Linked DNA regions of Duganella zoogloeoides. The protein of the gene in region 1 interacts with the protein of each later gene in a pairwise test. Links are inferred from orthologs where the notes say so. Each region holds a gene or a part of one and is shown in the gene's direction. Other genes may lie near its edges.

The links. The genes of interacting proteins can lie anywhere in the genome.
Region 2: the proteins of SR858_RS17405 (region 1) and SR858_RS18530 interact in binary tests that used the Escherichia coli proteins (3 or more experiments, as listed by UniProt). The link is inferred for Duganella zoogloeoides from one-to-one orthologs.

The regions. Positions count from the first base shown.
Region 1 is NZ_CP140152.1:3,937,705-3,945,136, forward strand. The notes cover bases 2,407-5,290. They hold SR858_RS17405 (ATP-binding cassette domain-containing protein), read left to right. Parts: upstream 2,407-2,793; coding sequence 2,794-4,788; downstream 4,789-5,290. Other genes in these bases: prmB (50S ribosomal protein L3 N(5)-glutamine methyltransferase), read left to right, coding at 2,407-2,784; SR858_RS17410 (chemotaxis protein CheW), read right to left, coding at 4,795-5,290. Outside these bases: SR858_RS17385 (glutathione peroxidase), read left to right, coding at 1-278; SR858_RS17390 (ArsC family reductase), read left to right, coding at 361-714; dapE (succinyl-diaminopimelate desuccinylase), read left to right, coding at 716-1,849; more of prmB, read left to right, coding at 1,897-2,406; more of SR858_RS17410, read right to left, coding at 5,291-5,295; alternative ribosome rescue aminoacyl-tRNA hydrolase ArfB, read left to right, coding at 5,423-5,821; SR858_RS17420 (sulfite exporter TauE/SafE family protein), read right to left, coding at 5,824-6,582; SR858_RS17425 (LysR family transcriptional regulator), read left to right, coding at 6,672-7,432. UniProt on the Escherichia coli protein: Genetic data indicate it may be involved in ribosome assembly or function.
Region 2 is NZ_CP140152.1:4,191,932-4,198,286, reverse strand. What follows is about bases 275-3,638. They hold SR858_RS18530 (2-oxoglutarate dehydrogenase E1 component), read left to right. Parts: upstream 275-585; coding sequence 586-3,438; downstream 3,439-3,638. Other genes in these bases: odhB (2-oxoglutarate dehydrogenase complex dihydrolipoyllysine-residue succinyltransferase), read left to right, coding at 3,557-3,638. Outside these bases: SR858_RS18535 (LysR family transcriptional regulator), read left to right, coding at 1-274; more of odhB, read left to right, coding at 3,639-4,807; SR858_RS18520 (PspC domain-containing protein), read left to right, coding at 4,886-5,221; lpdA (dihydrolipoyl dehydrogenase), read left to right, coding at 5,214-6,355. UniProt on the Escherichia coli protein: E1 component of the 2-oxoglutarate dehydrogenase (OGDH) complex which catalyzes the decarboxylation of 2-oxoglutarate, the first step in the conversion of 2-oxoglutarate to succinyl-CoA and CO(2).

The DNA.
Region 1 (7,432 bases):
CGATGTTCGAAAAGATCGTGGTCAAGGGCCAGGGCCTGCACCCGCTGTACCAGCGCCTGATCGAAGAACAGCCGCAAGCCCAGGAAAAACCGGACAGCGATTTCCGCGCCAAGCTGGCCGGCTACGGCATCAAGCAGGACAACCCGACCGACGTGCTGTGGAACTTCGAGAAATTCCTGGTCAGCAAAGAAGGCAAAGTCGTCGGCCGCTTCGCACCGGACACCACCACCGACGACGCGCTGCTCAAGGATGCCATCGAGCGCGAACTGCAGGCCTGAGTGATCCTGCCCCGCCATACCCGGGCGCCAGCTACCGCATGGTATCCTGTCGCCCTTTCGTTTTACCTGCTTGCGACCACACATGACCACCACCCTCTACGGCATCCCCAACTGCGACACCGTCAAAAAGGCGCGCACCTGGCTGGCCGACCAGCAGCACGACTTCACCTTCCACGATTTCAAGAAGCAGGGCCTCAAGCGCGAGACCGTTGCCGGCTGGCTCAAGCAGGTGCCGCGCGATGTGCTGGTGAATAAAAAAGGCACGACGTGGCGCGCGCTGTCCGATGAACGCAAGGCGGCCATCGTCGATGACGAAGCTGCTATCGCCCTGATGCTGGAAAATCCGTCGATCATCAAGCGCCCGGTGCTGGACAAGGATGGCGCCTACAGCGTCGGCTTCAGCGACGCCCAATACCAACAAATTTTCAATACCTGACATGACCCCTTCGAAAACCCTGGCGCTGACCGAAAAGCTGATTTCCCTGTCCTCCGTCACCCCCGACGACAAGGGCTGCCAGCAGCACCTGATCGACCTGCTCACCCCGCTGGGCTTCGCGTGCGAGACCATTATCTCCAACGACGTGACCAACCTGTGGGCGCGCCGTGGCACGACCTCGCCGGTGCTGGTGTTCGCCGGTCACACCGACGTGGTGCCCACCGGCCCGGTGGATCAATGGCAGTCGCTGCCCTTCAACCCCACCCACCGCGACGGCAAGCTGTATGGCCGCGGCGCCGCCGACATGAAGACGTCGATCGCGGCGTTCGTGGTGGCGGTCGAGGAATTCGTCGCCGAACACGCCGACCACCAGGGTTCGATCGCCTTTTTGATCACCAGCGACGAGGAAGGTCCGGCCACCGACGGCACCGTCATCGTCTGCAACCTGCTCAAGGAACGCGGCGAAACCATCGACTACTGCATCGTGGGCGAACCGACCTCGGACGAAACGCTGGGCGACATCATCAAGAACGGCCGCCGTGGCTCGCTGTCGGGCAAGCTGACGATCAAGGGCGTGCAAGGCCATATCGCCTACCCGCAACTGGCGCGCAATCCGATCCACCTGGCCGCGCCAGCGCTGGCCGACCTGGTGGCGGAAGTCTGGGACGAAGGCAACGAGTACTACCTGCCCACGTCGTGGCAAATGTCGAACATCAACGCCGGCACGGGCGCCAACAACGTGATTCCGGGCCAGATGGTCATCGACTTCAACTTCCGCTTTTCCACCGCCAGCACGCACGAAGAACTCAAGCGCCGCGTGCATGCGATCCTGGACAAACACGGGCTGCACTACGAACTGAAATGGGCGCTGAGCGGCCTGCCGTTCCTCACCCCGCGCGGCACGCTGAGCGATGCGCTGTCAAAGGCGATCAAGTCGGAAACCGGCGTGGACACCGAACTCTCGACCACCGGCGGCACCTCGGACGGGCGCTTTATCGCCCAGATCTGCCCCCAGGTGATAGAATTCGGCCCTCCCAACGCCAGCATCCACAAGATCGACGAGCATATCGAGCTGCGTTTTGTCGATCCGCTCAAGAATATTTACCGCCGCACGCTGGAAAACCTGCTGGCCTGACGCAGTGCGCCGGGCGTTTGCCCGGCACTTTACCGAACGAGATAGCCATGAACACCACGCCTTTCACCACGCCGCGCGACCTGCTGCGCTACGCCGTCACCCGTTTCAATACGGCCAAGCTGTTCTTCGGCCACGGCAGCGCAGAAGCCTTCGACGAAGCCGCTTACCTGATCCTGCACACGCTCAAGCTGCCGCTCGATCGCCTGGAGCCCTTCCTCGACGCCAAGCTGCTGCCGGAAGAAGTGGCGTCGGTGCTGGCCGTAATCGCCCGCCGCACGGACGAACGCGTGCCCGCCGCCTACATCACCAATGAGGCATGGCTCGGCACCTACAGCTTCTATGTCGATGAGCGCACCATCGTGCCGCGCTCCTTCATCGCCGAGCTGATACCCGAATACTTCGCGCCGTGGGTCAACTCGCCCGACAACATCGAAAACATCCTGGAACTGTGCACGGGTTCCGGTTGCCTGGCGATCATGATGGCCGACGCCTTCCCGGACGCGCAAGTCGATGCCGTGGACATCTCGGCCGACGCGCTGGAAGTGGCGAAAAAGAACGTCGCCACCTACGAGCTGCAAGACCGCCTGACCCTGATCGAGTCGGACCTGTACGCCAACGTGCCGGCCAAAAAATATGACCTGATCATCACCAATCCGCCGTACGTGAACTCGTCCTCGATGAGCAAGCTGCCGATGGAATACCGCGCCGAGCCGGAACTGGCACTCGACGGCGGCAAGGATGGCATGGACATCGTGCGCCGCATCGTCGCCGGCGCTGCCGAACGCCTGACCGACGACGGTATCCTGATCGTCGAAATCGGCAACGAAAAAGAATTCGCCGAAGCTGCCTTCGGCGAGATGGGCCTGACCTGGCTCACCACAAGCAACGGCGACGACATGGTATTCCTGCTGACCGCCGACCAGCTCAAACTGTAAAAGAACAACATGATCCGCTTCATACAAGTAAGCCTGATGCGCGGCACCAAGCCGCTGCTGGAACAAGTCGATGTTACTCTCAACCCGGGCGACAAGATCGGCCTGATCGGCGCCAATGGCGCCGGCAAATCGAGCCTGTTCGCCATGATGCGCGGCGAGCTCCATCCCGACCAGGGTGAAATCGACTTCCCGGCCAAGTGGCGCGTGGCCCACGTGGCCCAGGAAACTCCGCCGCTCGAACGCGCGGCGCTCGATTACGCCATCGACGGCGACGTCGGCCTGCGCAAGCTCGAAGCCGAACTGGCGCGCCTGGAAGCAGCGCCCGAGTCGAGCGAAAACGGTATCGCCATCGGTAACATCTACAGCGCGCTGGCCGACGCCGACGCCTACACCGTGCAGTCGCGCGGCGAGCAACTGCTGCTCGGCCTGGGCTTCACCATCGAACAGATGCAGCGTCCCGTCTCGAGTTTTTCGGGCGGCTGGCGCATGCGCCTGAACCTGGCGCAGGCGCTGATGTGCCCATCGGACCTGCTGCTGCTCGATGAACCGACCAATCACCTGGACCTGGACGCGATCATCTGGCTCGAGGACTGGCTCAAGCGCTACCCGGGCACCCTGCTGATCATCTCCCACGATCGCGACTTCCTCGACGAAGTGGTGAACGTGGTCGTGCATATCGACGAGCGCAAGCTCAAGCGCTACTCGGGCAACTACTCGTCGTTCGAGCGTCAACGCGCGGCACAAATGATCCTGGCCGCCGGCGCGCTGGAAAAGCAGCAGCGCAAGCGCGCCCACCTCGAGTCGTTCGTCAACCGCTTCAAGGCGCAGGCCTCCAAGGCCCGCCAGGCGCAAAGCCGCATGAAGGCGCTGGCCAAGATGGAAGAACTGGCGCCGCTGCGCGCTGCCGCAGAATTCTCGTTCGAATTCCGCGAGCCGCTCAGCGCCCCGAATCCGCTGTTGGTCATGGAAGACGTGGATGCCGGCTACAAGATCGAGAACGAAAAAACCGGCGAAGTCACCACCAAGACCATCGTCAACAACATCAAGTTCTCGCTGCAGATCGGCCAACGGATTGGCCTGCTCGGGGTGAACGGCGCCGGTAAATCGACGCTGATCAAGACCATCGCCGGTGAACTGGCGCCTCTGACCGGCGACGCCACCATCGGCAAGGGCCTCAATATCGGCTACTTCGCCCAGCACCAGGTGGAGATGCTGCGCCACGACGAGTCGCCCTTGTGGCACCTGGCCAAGATCGCCCCGACCGTGCGCGAGCAGGAACTGCGCAACTTCCTCGGCGGCTTCAACTTCCCGGGGACCATGGTCACCAGTTCGATCGCGCCGTTCTCCGGCGGCGAAAAGGCACGGCTGGCGCTGGCGCTGATCGTGTGGCAGCGCCCTAACCTGCTGCTGCTCGATGAACCGACCAACCACCTGGACCTGGAAACGCGCGAAGCGCTGACCGAGGCGCTGGCACAGTTCGAAGGCACGCTGGTCGTGGTCTCCCATGATCGCCACCTGCTGCGCGCCACCACCGACGAATTCATCATCGTCGCCGACGGCAAGCTGCAACCGTTCGACGGCGACCTGGACGACTACAAGGACTGGCTGTTCAAGACCAAGCTGGGTAAAGGCACCGACGTGCTGCCCGCAGCGGGCAAGGCCAACAAGACCGACTTCCCGGTGGCGTCCCCCGTGGCGCCGCCTTCGGCTCCGGTAGTAAACACCAGGGACCAGAAACGCAAGGAAGCGGAAGACCGCCAGCGCCTGGCCACGCTGCGCAAGCCGCTGGAACAGAAGATCAAGCGCCTGGACGACCAGATCGCCAAGCGCAGCGCCCAGAAAGCGGAAGTCGATGGCCGACTGGCCGATGCGACGATCTACGAAGCCGCCAACAAGGCCAAGCTGAAACAGGCCCTGGCCGACCAGACCTTCTTCACCAAGGACCTGGGCGAGCTGGAAGCGCAGTGGTTGCAGTTGCAGGAAGAACTCGAAGCGCTGGCTTAAGCAGTATCACGCCGCCTGGCGTGGCGCGCAAGGCACCTTGCGGATCGACATCAGCTTGTCGATATCGACCACGATCAGGCGGCGGTCATCCACCACGCCGATGCCGAGCAGGTAATCAACCTGTGGCGCAACCGCCGCCGGTGTCTCCACCACCGGTACCGGCTGCAATTGCTCCACGGTGAGCGACACGATGTCGGTCACGCCATCGACCACCATCCCCATCACGCAACTCGACAGCTTTAAAATGATCACGTCCGTCAGCGGATCGTGTTTCGGCGGCCGTGGGCCGAACGCGATGCGCATATCGACGATGGGCATGATCACGCCGCGCGACACCGCCACCCCGCTGATGATTTCCCCATCCGACGAAAAGCGCTCGAGCTCCTTGAGCGGACGCAGTTCCTGCACCTTGCTGAAATCGAGCGCGTAATCGAGGCCGCCGAGCCGGAACACCAGGTACTGCCGCGCGGTGGACGTTTGCGTCGCTGAGTGGGAGATGGGAGACATGATGATCCTTTCGTCCAGGGACGTGCGGTAACAGGCATGCACCATCGTAACCGCCCACCCCGCACCATATGTTGACTAGCATCAACTTTTTCCGGGCGCCGTGCAGCGCGTTTGCTACAATGCGCCGATGAACCAGCAGATCGACATCAACGACGTGGAGTTGAACGCCATTCGCGCGCAGGGACCGGGCGGCCAGAACGTCAACAAGGTTTCCAGCGCGGTGCACCTGCGCTTTGCCATTACGCCCTCATCGCTTCCCGAACATATCAAGGAACGCCTGCTGGCCCTGCGCGACAGCCGCATCACGCGCGACGGCGTGGTCGTGATCAAGGCCAAGCAATCGCGCAGCCAGGAAGCCAACAAGGACGATGCGCTGCGGCGCCTGCAGGAGCTGGTGGACAGCGTGGCCGTACTGCCCACGGTGCGCCGGCCCACCAAGCCCACGCGCGGCTCGCAGCGCCGCCGGCTCGACGGCAAGGCGAAAGACGGCGAGCGCAAACAGATGCGCGGCAAGGTCGTGATCTAGCCTCAGCCAGCCATCGCCGCCCGCACGCACTGGTGCACGCCCAGCCCGATCAGTGCGACAAAAAAGCAGCGCCGGAACACCTCGGCCGACATGCGCTGGCGCAGCCACTGGCCCGACACGATGCCCAGCGTCGCCGGCAACAGCGCCAGCAGCGAACCGGTGGCAGCATTTGCGTGCCAGTCGCCGCGCCAGGCCAGCATGGCCGCCAGCGCCAGCGTGGATACCGTAAAACTCAGGCCCAGCGCCTGCACCAGGTCTTCGCGGTTCAGCTCCAGCGCCTGCAGGTACGGCGCGGACGGCATGATGAATACGCCGGTGGTGCTGGCGATAGCGCCGGTCGCCACACCGGCCAGCGGCCCCGCCCAGCGCTGCGCCGCTGCCGGCACCTTGCCACGCCAGCCCGACAAACCCAGCACGCCGTAGCCGGCCAGTAGCACACCCAGCGCGGCCGGCGTCCATACCGCCGCTTCCGTGGCTGTGCCGATACCGCCTGGCGCGAGCAGCAGCCAGCCGCCGATGGCGGTGCCCACGCAGGTGGCCAGCAACATCGGCCGCAGCCGGCGCCACAGCGGGTACAGCGCCGGACCCGTGGCCAGTTGCCACACATTCGTCAACGCCGAAGGCACAATCAGCAAAGCTGCCGCTTCCAGTGGCGCCATCTGCAACGACAGCAAGGCCACGGCCACGGTGGGCAGCCCCATGCCGGTCACGCCCTTGACCAGGCCTGCCAGCACGAAGACCAGCGCAATAAAGAGAGTCATGTTATCCATGACTGCCATTGTCCTCCTCCGCAGCAGCGCTGCAAATGTGGAATATACTGAGCCAGACTTCGTCATTGACATAGGCTGCCATGCGCTTCGACCTCACCGACCTGCGTTTATTTGCCCACATCGCCGACAGCGGCAGCATCACCGCCGGCGCCCGGCTGGCGCACCTGGCGCTGCCCTCGGCCAGCGCCCGCGTGCGCGGCCTGGAGGAAACGCTGGGCGTGCCGCTGCTGCAACGCGGCCGGCGCGGCGTGGAGCCGACCGAAGCCGGACTGGCGCTGCTGCGCCACGCGCGCATCATCGGCCGGCAAGTGGACGACCTGCGCGGCGACCTGGCGCAATTCGCTTCCGGCCTGAAGGGTCAAATCCGGCTGCTGTGCAATACCTCGGCCATGACCGAGTTCCTGCCCGATGCGCTGGCCGCCTTTCTGGCCGCCCACCCGCGTCTGGGCGTGGACCTGGAAGAGCGCCAAAGCCGCGACATCGTGCAGGCGGTGGCGGAAGGCGCGGCCGACATCGGCATCATCACCGACGCCGTGGACAGCGCCGCGCTGCACACCTTCCCGGTCTGCGACGACACCCTGGTGCTGGCCATGGCGCGCAGCCACCCGCTGGCGCGGCAACTGGGACAGCGCCGGCGCATGGCGTTTGCCGATGCGCTCGACCATGATTTCATCGGCCTGGCCGGCGACAGCGCGCTGCAGCAGTATGCAGCCGGCCAGGCCACGCGGCTGGGGCGGCGCATGCACTGCAAGATCCGGTTGCGCAGCTTCGAGGCCGTCTGCCGCATGTGCGCCAGTGGCGCGGGCATAGCGCTGCTGCCGGCGACAGCAGCGCGCCGCCA
Region 2 (6,355 bases), 250 kb from region 1 along the record:
CCTGTCTGCCAACGAAGATACGGTGTTATTGCGGGCGGCAGTGGCGGGTGCCGGCGTGGTGATGCAGCCAGTTTACAGCGTGGCCAGGCTGATCGCCGACGGCGACTTGGTGCCTTTGTTGCCGACATACGTTCCGCAGAGCATGGGCATTCACGGAATTTATACCTCCAGACAACACATGGCGCCGGCGTTGCGCGCCATGCTCGATTTTTTGCTGGACTGGTTCGCGACCGACCCCACATGGTTAAGTGTGAGCAACGTTCGGCCTAAATAATCCAAAATGCCGTTAAAAATGAGAAAACATTGCCCGCCGAGGTAGGTAGTATGCGGCTTAAGTGAAAATTAACCTTGAAAGATTTAGTCGAAAATAAATCACAAACGCGAGCACAGGCGGTTGTTACGCTACAATACCGGTGCTATGCTAAGTGGCTGTTTTTTGATGCAGACGTTTTTTTGAGAACTACCCTGAATTTTTAGCCCTTCCCCACAACTTGATGTGCAATCCGCTAACCGGTCAGGCCGTGTCGCGGAAGGTTAGACTAACCCGCTAATTCCTCGCGAAACGCGAAGAAAGGTGAGCAACAAATGCAACAATCCTCGTCCAATTCCTACCTGTTTGGTGGGAACGCACCGTACGTTGAAGAACTGTACGAAGCGTATCTCAACAATCCAGGCTCCGTACCAGACAACTGGCGCGCCTACTTCGACGCCATGCAGCACGTACCGGCCGTCGATGGCACCAACAAGCCCGACGTCGCCCATGCTTCCGTCATCGCCTCGTTTGCCGAGCGCGCAAAATCGGGTCCGATCCGCACCGTGGTTGCTTCCGCCGACGCCGAAATGGGCCGCAAGCGTGTTGCTGCAACCCAACTGATCGCTGCCTACCGCTACCTCGGTTCGCGCTGGGCCAACCTGGACCCGCTGCAGCGCCAGGAGCGTCCATCGATCAATGAACTGGAGCCAAGCTTCTACGGCTTCACCGATGCTGACATGGATACCGTGTTCAACATCAGCAACACCTATTTTGGCCCCGAAACCGCGACCCTGCGCGACCTGCTGAACTACCTGCGCGACACCTACACCCGTTCGATCGGCGCAGAGTATATGTACATCTCCGATCCAGCCGAAAAGCGCTGGTTGCAGGAGCGCCTGGAATCGATCCGTTCCACCCCGAATTTCACCGCAGAAAAGAAAAAGCACATCCTCGAGCGCCTGACCGCTGCCGAAGGCCTGGAGCGCTATCTGCACACCAAGTACGTCGGCCAGAAGCGTTTCTCGCTCGAAGGCGGCGAAACCTTCATCGCGTCGATCGATGAAATCATCCAGCGCGCCGGCGAAAAAGGCGTGCAGGAAATCGTCATCGGCATGGCCCACCGTGGCCGCCTGAACGTCCTGGTCAACACCCTGGGCAAGGCGCCGAAAGACCTGTTCGAAGAATTCGAAGGCAAGCACGGCGACGACCTGCCAGCCGGCGACGTCAAGTACCACCAGGGTTTCTCGTCGGACATCTCCACCGCAGGCGGCCCGGTCCACCTGTCGCTGGCGTTCAACCCGTCGCACCTGGAAATCGTCAACCCGGTGGTTGAAGGTTCCGTGAAAGCCCGTATGGATCGCCGTGGGGACCACCTGGGCAAGCAAGTGCTGCCGATCCTGGTGCACGGCGATGCAGCATTCGCCGGCCAGGGCGTGGTCATGGAAACGCTGAATCTGGCGCAAACCCGTGGCTACGGTACCGGCGGTACCGTGCACATTGTCATCAACAACCAGATCGGTTTCACTACCTCCGATCCGCGCGACGCCCGTTCGACCATCTACTGCTCGGACGTGGTCAAGATGATCGAAGCGCCGGTGCTGCACGTGAATGCCGACGATCCTGAAGCCGTGGTGCTGGCCTCGCAAATCGCGATGGACTACCGCCTGCAGTTCCAGAAAGACATCGTTGTCGACATCATCTGCTACCGCAAACTCGGTCACAACGAACAAGATACGCCAGCGCTGACCCAGCCGCTGATGTACAAGAAAATCGGCCAGCACCCAGGCACCCGCAAGCTGTACGCGGACAAACTGGTCGCGCAAACCGTGATCGCAGCCGATGGCGGCGAACAAATGCAAGCTGCGTTCCGCGATGCGATGGACGCCGGCAAGCACACTGTCGATCCAGTGATTTCCAACTTCAAGAACAAGTTCGCGGTCGACTGGCTGCCGTTCCTGAACAAGAAATGGACCGACTCGGCCGACACCGCCGTGCCGATGACTGAACTGAAACGCCTGGCCACCCGCATCACCACCGTGCCGGAAGACTTCAAGGTCCACTCGCTGGTTGAAAAAGTACTGGGCGACCGTGGCACCATGGGCCGTGGCGAAATGAACCTGGACTGGGGCATGGGCGAACACCTGGCCTACGCGTCGCTGGTTGCGTCCGGCTACGCCGTGCGCCTGACCGGCCAGGATGCCGGTCGCGGTACCTTCGTGCACCGTCACGCTGTACTGCACGATCAAAAACGCGAGCGTTGGGATTCGGGCACCTACGTGCCACTGCAAAACATCGCCGAAGGCCAGGCGCCGTTCACCGTGATCGACTCCGTGCTGTCCGAAGAAGCGGTACTGGGCTTCGAATACGGCTACTCGACCGCAGAACCGAACACCCTGACGATCTGGGAAGCCCAGTTCGGCGACTTCGTCAACGGCGCGCAAGTCGTGATCGACCAGTTCATCAGCTCCGGCGAAGTGAAATGGGGCCGCGCTTCGGGCCTGGTAATGATGCTGCCACACGGTTACGAAGGCCAGGGTCCGGAGCACTCGTCCGCACGTCCTGAGCGTTTCCTGCAACTGTGCGCCGACAACAACATGCAAGTTGTGCAGCCGACCACGGCATCGCAGATCTTCCACGTGCTGCGTCGCCAGATGGTGCGCCAGTTCCGCAAGCCGCTGGTCATCCTCACGCCGAAATCGCTGCTGCGTAACAAGGATGCCGGCTCGCCGCTGACCGACCTGGCCAAGGGCGCCTTCCAGACCGTGATCGGCGAAGTCGATCAGGCCATCGAAGCGGACAAAGTCAAACGCGTGATCGCTTGCTCGGGCAAGGTTTACTACGACCTGATCAACGCACGCAAGACGCGCGGCCAGCTTGATACCGCCATCATCCGTGTCGAACAGCTGTATCCGTTCCCGCACAAGGCTTTCGCTGCCGAACTGAAGAAGTTCCCGAAACTGGCCGAAGTGGTATGGGCGCAGGACGAGCCGCAGAATCAGGGCCCATGGTTCCAGATTCAGCACAACATCTTCGAGAGCATGGACGCCGGCCAGCGCCTGGCCTACGCCGGTCGTCCGGCATCGGCTTCGCCGGCTGTCGGTTACTACGACAAGCACTACGCCCAGCAAAAAGACCTGCTGGAAACGGCGTTCTCGAAGCTCAAGGGCTTCATCCTGACGAAATAAGTTTTCGGCGCCGCGCGGCTCGTTCGCCGGCGCCGTACCCGGTTCATCACACTTTTTGACGGAGCGCCGCCTTGCTACGCGGGGTGGCGCCGCAATAACAAAATATACGGAGTTTTTCATGGCACAAATCGAAGTTAAAGTACCCCAATTGTCGGAATCGGTTGCAGAAGCCACCATGCTGACCTGGCATAAAAAAGTCGGCGACGCTGTGGCGCGCGACGAAAACCTGATCGACATCGAGACCGACAAGGTCGTACTGGAACTGCCAGCACCAGCGGCCGGCGTACTGGTCAAAATCATCAAGGGCGACGGCACCACCGTGGTTGCTGACGAAGTCATCGCCGTGATCGACACCGATGGCGTCGCTGCTGCCGCCGCTCCTGCCGCTGAAGCTGCTCCTGCTCCTGCCGCCGCTCCAGCACCTGTTGCTGCCGCTGCAACCGGTGGCAGCAAGGGCGATGTCGCCATGCCTGCCGCTGCAAAAATCCTGTCGGAAAAAGGTCTGAACGCTGGCGACGTCGCCGGTTCGGGCAAAGACGGCCGCGTGACCAAGGGCGACGCCCTGGCAGCATCGGCTCCAAGCGCCACCCCAGCGATCGCGCCACTGGCTGCTCCTGCTGCCAAGGCTTCGCTGCCACAAGTGTCGTCGTCGCCAGCGAGCCTGGGTGACCGTCCTGAAGAGCGCGTGCCGATGAGCCGCCTGCGCGCCCGTATCGCCGAGCGTCTGCTGCAATCGCAATCGACCAACGCCATCCTGACCACGTTCAACGAAGTGAACATGGCCCCAGTCATGGAACTGCGCAACAAGTACAAGGACAAGTTCGAGAAAGAGCACGGCGTCAAGCTGGGCTTCATGTCGTTCTTCGTCAAGGCTGCTGTTGCTGCTCTGAAAAAATACCCGATCATCAACGCTTCGGTGGACGGCAACGACATCGTGTACCACGGCTACTTCGACATCGGTATCGCTGTCGGTTCGCCACGCGGCCTGGTGGTGCCGATCCTGCGCAATGCCGACCAGATGTCGATCGCTGAAATCGAAAAGAAAATCGGTGAATTCGGCGCCAAGGCCAAGGAAGGCAAGCTGACCCTGGACGACCTGACCGGCGGTACCTTCTCGATCTCGAACGGCGGTACCTTCGGCTCCATGCTGTCCACCCCGATCATCAACCCGCCACAATCGGCCATCCTGGGCGTACACGCCACCAAGGAACGCGCCGTGGTTGAAAACGGCCAGATCGTGATCCGACCAATGAACTACCTGGCAATGTCCTACGACCACCGCATCATCGACGGCCGCGAAGCCGTGCTGGGCCTGGTCGCCATGAAAGACGCGCTGGAAGATCCAGCCCGCCTGCTGCTGGACCTGTAAGGTATCGGCCTTTCATTAGGCGGTTCACCAGCCCGCCCCGGCAAGCTTGAGCTTGCCGGGTTCACTCCGAGGGAAACCATGAGCATCGCGGAAGAAATCCAGCGCCTGCACGACCTGCACAAAGCGGGTGCCCTGACTGCGGACGAGTTCGCCGAAGCCAAGATGCGCCTGCTGAGCCAGGAAGCGCATCGTCCGCGCGAGGACAACGTGGGCAGCCTGCGCCGTTCGCGCAGCGACCGCTGGCTCGGTGGCATCTGTGGCGGCCTGGGCCGCATCTCCGGCATCGAGTCGTGGATATGGCGCGTGCTGCTGGTGCTGCTGGTGCTGACCTTTGGCACGGGCCTGGTGATTTATCTTTTGCTGTGGATCTTCGTTCCAGAAGAAGAAACTGATTGGAAATATAAAAATGAGTAAACAATTTGACGTAGTAGTCATCGGCGCCGGTCCTGGCGGTTACATTGCTGCCATCCGCGCTGCACAACTGGGTTTTTCGGTCGCTTGCGTCGATGCCTGGGAAAATGAAAAAGGTGGCCCGGCTCCTGGCGGCACCTGCACCAACGTCGGTTGCATCCCGTCGAAAGCACTGCTGCAATCGTCCGAGCACTTCGAGCACGCCGGTCACGCGTTCAAGGAACACGGCATCGATGTATCGGGCCTGGCGCTGAACCTGGGCCAGATGCTCAAGCGCAAAGACGGCGTGGTCAAGCAGAACAACGACGGCATCCTGTACCTGTTCAAGAAAAACAAGGTCACCTTCTTCCACGGCCGCGCAGCGTTTGCCGGCGCCGCCGGTGCTGACGGTTACCCGCTGGCCATCACCGGCCCGGCCAATGAAACCATCACCGCCAAGCAAGTCATCATCGCGACCGGTTCGAACGCCCGTCAACTGCCAGGTGCCGAATTCGACGAGAAACTGATCCTGTCGAACACCGGTGCACTGGCCATCGAAGGCGTACCAGCCAAGCTGGGCGTGATCGGCGCCGGCGTGATCGGCCTGGAAATGGGTTCCGTGTGGCGTCGCTTGGGTTCGGACGTGACCGTGCTCGAAGGCCTGCCGGTCTTCCTCGGTGCCGTGGACGAGCAGATCGCCAAGGAAGCCAACAAGCTGTTCACCAAGCAAGGCCTGAAGATCAACCTGGGCTGCAAGATCGGCACCATCACCAAGGGTGACAACAGCGTTTCCGTGGCGTACGAAAACGCCAAGGGCGAAGCCATCACCGCCGAGTTCGACAAGCTGATCATCTCGATCGGCCGCACCCCGAACACCAACGGCCTGGGCGCTGACCAGGTTGGCCTGGCGCTGGACGAGCGCGGCTTCATCGCCGTGGACGACGACTGCAAAACCAACTTGCCAGGCGTATGGGCAGTTGGCGACGTGGTGCGCGGCCCGATGCTGGCGCACAAAGCCGAAGAAGAAGGCGTTGCCGTGGCCGAGCGTATCGCCGGCCAGCACGGTCACACCAACTTCAACACGATTCCCTGGGTGATCTACACCTCGCCGGAGATCGCGTGGGTCGGCCGCACCGAGCAGCAACTGAAGGCTGACGG